2 regions of the Lysinibacillus sp. FSL M8-0216 genome follow, and region 1 is predicted to be linked to the other one. Evidence: riboswitches for the same ligand, from Rfam matches in the RefSeq annotation. Region 1 holds a riboswitch; the other holds the start of a gene.

Region 1 (3,165 bases):
CCACACGATTTTTGACTTCTGTTTCGTTATAACCAAGTAGCTTTAAGGGAACTGCAATATTGTTATAAACAGTTGCTGTCTTTAAGAGATTAAAATGTTGAAAAATCATACCAATCTTTTGTCGTGTTTGACGTAAGTCATGAAGTGAAAGGGTAGTAATATCCACATTGTCAATCAAGACTTTGCCTGCTGAAGGACGCTCTAGTAAATTAACACAACGAATCAGCGTACTTTTACCGGCACCACTATACCCAATTACACCATGAATTTGCCCTTTTTTTACATGAAGATTGATTCCATCCACAGCCTTAATACTGCCTTTTTTTGTCTTATATTCTTTTGAAATATTTTGTAATTGAATCATCAGATTGATTGCTCCTTTCTTAACTTCTAAAAAGCAAGAATCTGCGTGGTTTCCATAGTGGAAATTTGGCAGATTCTTTAGCTTATCGCACGTATTACCAGCTAGGGATTACAGAACCTTTGAATTCCTCTTCAATGAATTGGCGTACTTCATCAGATTGATAAGCCTCAATGAACTTTTTAATCGTTGGGTCGTTTTCATTTTCTGCACGAACGACAATGTAGTTCACATATGGAGAGTCAGTAGATTCTAAAAGAATAGAGTCCTCTTGCGGATTAATGCCAGCTTCCAGCGCAAAGTTAGTATTAATAGCAGCTACATCTACTTCACTAAGCTGCTTAGGAATTTGTGCAGCTTCTAATTCTATGAATTTTAAATTCTTTTTGTTTTCTTCCACGTCACGAACAGATGCTGTTAAGTCCGCTCCATCTTTTAATTTAATATAGCCTGCCTCTTGTAAAACAAAGAGAGCACGCGCTCCATTTGTTGGGTCATTCGGTAAGCCAAATGTTGCGCCTTCAGGAACATCATCCAATGATTTATATTTTTCAGAGTAAATACCCATTGGATTTAAAATTGTTTTGCCAACCGGTACTAAATCTGTATCGTGATCTTTATTAAATGTATCCAGGAAAGGCTTATGCTGATAGCTGTTTGCATCAAGATCTCCTTCTGCTAAGGATGTATTTGGTAAAACATAATCAGAAAATGATTTTAGTTCTACTTCTAGACCTTTTTCCTTTGCAACTTTAGCAGCTACCTCTGCAATTTGCTCATGAGGTCCTGAAGTGACACCCACAACAATTTTATTTTCATCGATAGCTTCGCCTTTTCCTTTGCTATCATCTTTAGAGCCACAGCCCGCTAGTGCTGCTACTAATGTAAGACTTGCTAAACCTACTAAAAATTTATTTTTCTTCTTCATGAAAACTACCTCCAAAAATTGTTTTATCGGTTTTTGAAAATAAAAAAAACTCTCTTACAAATTAAGAGAGGCTCATGAAAAAAGTCCTCTCTTATCTATCAAACGAATTTCGTTTGCAGGATTTAGCACCTTCCTTTATAAAAGGAGGTTGCCGAGCTTCATAGGGCCAGTCCCTCAGCTACTCTTGATAAGAGATTCATATTATATTTTTGTATTTCCGATAGAACTAATATAATTTATAGGGTATAGTAAGTCAATAAATATTTTTGAAATTTTTTATATTGTTATAATATTTTGTCGTGAAGGAGGGAGAAGATTGTCCGTAAGAGTTAATTATGGCATAGGTTCATTTGGTAAGGTGATTAGTGCACGTCTTCTCATGGGAACAGACATCATTGAAGGAATTGAGGCACTTTGTGAAGAGAATAAAATTGAATCAGCAACCATTATTAGTTGTATTGGTAGTTTTCAAAAAAGTAGCTTTGTTTATTTAGTACCTGATGAAACTTCCCACATTAAAGTTCGATTTAGTGATGTGGTTGAGAAAGAGGGGCCACTCGAGTTTATCCAAGGTTCAGGAGTTGTTTGTAAGCGTGATGCACAATATGAAACGCATTTCCATGGTTCCATGAGCGATCAATGGGGAGTGGTTTCAGGCGGTCATTTTATAAAGGGCGGAAATATCGTCATAACAGCAGATGTAGTGCTGGCAGAAGTTCAAGGCATTCAGCATATCCGTCAGTTGGATGATGAAACAGGTCACGTACAATTTTATCCATTAGAACATGGGTTAGATCTTCCAAGGAAAATTGAAAAATAGTAAGTCCTGTAGCTAGTGAAAGCTACAGGACTCCATTTTGTTCCATGTTTAAAATAATTTTAATTGCTCAATTCTATGCATGGCTTCTCGTAACCGTTCCTCGCTTACAAGCAAGCCAATGCGCACATAGCCTTCCCCATATTGACCAAAGCCATTTCCTGCGGCTACCGCAATATCAGCTTTGTCGAGCAAAATATCGGCAAATTGTTCACTAGTAAAACCTAATGGGACAGAGAGCCAGGCAAAGAAGGTGCCCTTTGGTGCCGTTACTTGCCATCCGATTCTATGAGCTTCTTCGATTAGAACATTTCGACGACGCTCATAGGTAGCTCTTAGCTCATCTGCACATTCCTGTGAAGATGTAAGGGCAACAGCTGCTGCTTGTTGAATAGCAGGGAATTGACTACAAAACAAATGATCTTGAATAAGATTAATCGCGGCAATCAAATCAGCATTACCAACAGCAAAGCCTATGCGCCAACCTGCCATATTATAAGTCTTTGATAATGTGTACATTTCGATTCCAACTTCTTTTGCACCATTGGCCTGTAAGAAACTAATAGGTTTATTGCCATCAAATCCAATTGCACCATAAGCAAAATCATGTGATACGATGATATTATGCTCTTTAGCAAAACGAATGGTTTCTTCAAAAAATTCAAGTGTAGCTGTACCACCCGTAGGATTATTTGGGTAATTTAAGTAAAGTAACTTTGCTTTCTCCTTAACTTCTTTAGATAGGGCATCATAATCAGGTAAGAAATTATTTTCAGCAAAAAGTGGCATCACTTCAAAATTAACATCACCTAATACAACACCAGATAAGTAGTCTGGATAGCCCGGGTCTGGTAATAGCATAGTATCGCCTGGATTTAACACAGCCAAAGGTAGCTCAACAAGACCAATTTTTGTGCCACCAAGAATCGCTACTTCAGTATCAGGATCAATCTCCACATCATATTCCCGTTTATAAAAGTCGGCAGCCGCTTGACGTAATTCGGCGATACCACGAAAAGGTGAATATTTGTGGTTTTGAGGATTTTCAGCTGCTTCCTG
Region 2 (3,165 bases), 1.3 Mb from region 1:
GCTAGCAGGAATAGGAACAGCTTTAATGACTCGTCAGGCTAGAGAGACTAAGGACCCAATACTTCTTCGTAAGAATCGACTTACTTTGTGGAAGAGGTCGTTTTTGTTATTCGTGATAGGAATAGTCCTATATGCAGTAGGCTGGACAGGAGATATCTTACATTATTATGGCGTGTATATGTTTGTTGCCGCATGTTTGATTGCCCAATCCAAGAAAATGATGATGTTCATAATCGGTGTCATCCTCATCCTTTCACAATGGCTCCAAATTCAATTTAATTACTTCGCTGGGTGGCATCCAACATATGTATTACTAGAGTATCTTGATTTTTGGACACCGGCAGGATTTATAAGAAATTTGATGTTTAATGGCTATCATCCACTATTTCCCTGGATTTGTTTCTTTCTAACTGGCATGGTAATCGGCACATTAGATTTAACTAATCGTTCATTACGAAAAATCTTATTGGTGATGGGCTTATTGCTAGTCATAATGACGGAGACTTTTTCAACGATATTTATTAAGATGACAACGATCCATTTATTAGATGTAGAGAGTGCATTGTATTTATTTGATACGGGACCGATTCCACCGAATACGATGTATGTTCTATCTAACTCAGCGTCGGCAATTGTCCTTATCGTGGGCTCCATCTATCTTGTTGAGACATGTAAAAATAAAGTAATTGAAGCTTTGATCTTTACGGGACAATTGTCTTTAACGCATTATGTCGGCCATGTTTTTATTGGGATTGGAATATTAATTGTTTGCCAAAAGTTGGAGAATCAGACGCTTACCTTTTCCATGCTATATGCCTGCTGTTACTTTGTAGGATGTGTGCTTGTTTCTGTCTGGTGGAGAGCTAAACATCGTCGAGGTCCCCTTGAATTCTTGATGAGGAAATGGAGTTCGTAATAAATTAATGGATTGCCATCTATTTCTCGTTGATTAGGCATAAAATACTTTAGATATAGATAGTTTTCTAATCTAAAATAATCATTACAAAGTATTCAGCTAGGTTTTCTAATATTTTATATTGACAATCTTATTACAGAATTATAGAATTATTTTCAAGAAACGCAGTACTCTTATCAAGATAGGTGGAGGGACTTGGCCCAATGAAGCCTCGGCAACCGAAACATAGGTGCCACTTCCAACCGATGTATCTGAGAGATAGGAGGGGCTATCAATCAGTTTGATGCATTGGCCTCTTTTGTACAACAAGGATGAAAAAGAAGGGGTGTATCGTATGGCTCAGTCGGCAAAGGTAGAAGATAAGAAATTAGAGGCTATTGCAAAGGCCATTCAAAATCTTGAATTTGGTGAAGTGCATATTACGATTCAGGATGGTGTAATTGTTCAAATTAATAGGCTTGAAAAGCAGAGATTTCCTCAGAAGAAATAAAGGATCATTTCAGTTGAACGATGTGAAAAGGCCACCAATAAGCATGGTTTCCGTTGCTTACAAGTGGCCCTTTTTTTATGGCAATTAGCTATAGAAGCTTTTTGGAATCTGACCGATATGACGGCGATGATAGAGAAGGGGCTCCTTTTGAGAGTTTGTAATATCTAGCACCTGGCCAATAAAAATAGTATGATCACCTGCATCTATTTGCTGAAAGGATTTACATTGTAAAATAGCTGCTGTATCATGTAAAATCGGTAGTCCTAAAGAAGAAGTAGACCATTTTGCTTGAGCAAAGCGATCTGGGACTTTACTTGCAAATAATGTACATAATTGCTCTTGATCACTTGCTAAAATATTGACAGCGAATTTTTCCGCACTCATAAAGTAAGGATGGAGCTGAGATTTTTTATCAAGTGACCATAAAATAAGTAGTGGATCAATAGAAACAGATGCAAAAGAATTGACGGTTAAGCCAATTGGATTCGTTTCATGACAAGCTGTAACAACTGTTACACCTGTAGGATAGTTACCTAATGCCAATTTAAAAGCAGCAACATGATCTGTCATTCAAATCACCTCTTTATAGTTAGTAATAAATTAGTTAACGGAGTTAGTAGGTAAATTGCACTTTTTTCATACCATATAGTAACTCCTTTTCTTAAGTAAATATTAAATCAATTACACATCCAGGTAAAGCTAATGGGGGAAAGAAAGGGGAATTGCCATGACTTTATATTTTGATCATCTGGTACATCAAGTAGAATCACCGGAAAATATAAAGGTTTTCTTCAATAAACGAAATGTCCATACAGTGAACGGTGGTCAACACACGATGTGGGGGACTTACAATACGCTAAGTTATTTTGGCTTAAGCTATATTGAACAAATCGCTATTTATGATCGTGATTTATTTGAGCAAGCGGCCCTGTACCCATATTCCCTACATTATACGTTTAAACGTGATCGTGAGCGCCAAGGATTTTCACGAATTGCCTTGCGCACCAAAAATATTGAAGACGATGGTCAACGATTGCGTGCATTGGGCTATGAAGTATATGGTCCCGATGCTTGTAGCCGCACAAGACCAGACGGCACGATAATCGAATGGAAGCTATTGCATTTTGGCAGACCTGGCCTTTCAGTGGATTTTCCTTTCTTAATTGAATGGGCAGATGGAGATGAGGAGCGTTTGGCTCAATTAAAGGCTAGTGGCGCGATTGATGAAAAACAAGCCATTACAATGGAATCCATTCAGTTTTTTGTCAAGGATGTGGAGGAGACGGTGCAGCTTTGGCAGAAAGTATTACAACTACCCGAGTTTGAGCAGCATGAGCAGTTTATGTCTCTACAGCTAGCGAATATGCGCTTGGATTTTTATGAGGAAGCCTCAGCATCTAGCATGACGCTCGGTCATTTAAAAGAAGGGCCAATCGGTGTAACATTAAAGGATCCACACCGAACAAAGGAAACATTAGTGTGTCCAGGTGCTTTTTATTGGATTAATAAATAAATTAAAAATCCACTTCAATCGTTGAAGTGGATTTTTATGTGCAAACATGCAAAAAGTGGATTGAGCCATTTTCAAATACTTCATCCACTTACTATATTCTAGCTTATAATTTTACAACATTTGATGCTTGCGGGCCGCGATTGCCTTCCACAACATCAAATGAAACCTTTTGACCTTCTTCAAGTGTACGGAAGCCTTCCTCCTGGATGCCCGTAAAATGTACAAATACATCTTCTCCATCATCAC

The links. A riboswitch is a leader RNA that binds a small molecule or an ion and turns the genes downstream of it on or off. The one in region 1 is predicted to bind S-adenosylmethionine.
Region 2: it holds a riboswitch for S-adenosylmethionine, as region 1 does, so the genes downstream of both, MKX57_RS08215 (YezD family protein) here and MKX57_RS02180 (MetQ/NlpA family ABC transporter substrate-binding protein) in region 1, are expected to answer to the same signal.

The regions. Positions count from the first base shown of each region.
Region 1 is NZ_CP152007.1:454,879-458,043, forward strand. Features, by position in the region: gene MKX57_RS02175 (ATP-binding cassette domain-containing protein) at 1-364, opposite strand, end outside; gene MKX57_RS02180 (MetQ/NlpA family ABC transporter substrate-binding protein) at 459-1,289, opposite strand; SAM riboswitch class I at 1,378-1,483, opposite strand; gene MKX57_RS02185 (PPC domain-containing DNA-binding protein) at 1,606-2,109, shown strand; gene MKX57_RS02190 (pyridoxal phosphate-dependent aminotransferase) at 2,158-3,165, opposite strand, start outside.
Region 2 is NZ_CP152007.1:1,744,766-1,747,930, forward strand. Features, by position in the region: gene MKX57_RS08210 (heparan-alpha-glucosaminide N-acetyltransferase domain-containing protein) at 1-916, shown strand, start outside; SAM riboswitch class I at 1,087-1,181, shown strand; gene MKX57_RS08215 (YezD family protein) at 1,251-1,406, shown strand; gene MKX57_RS08220 (flavin reductase family protein) at 1,491-1,976, opposite strand; gene MKX57_RS08225 (VOC family protein) at 2,134-2,919, shown strand; gene MKX57_RS08230 (cold-shock protein) at 3,023-3,165, opposite strand, start outside.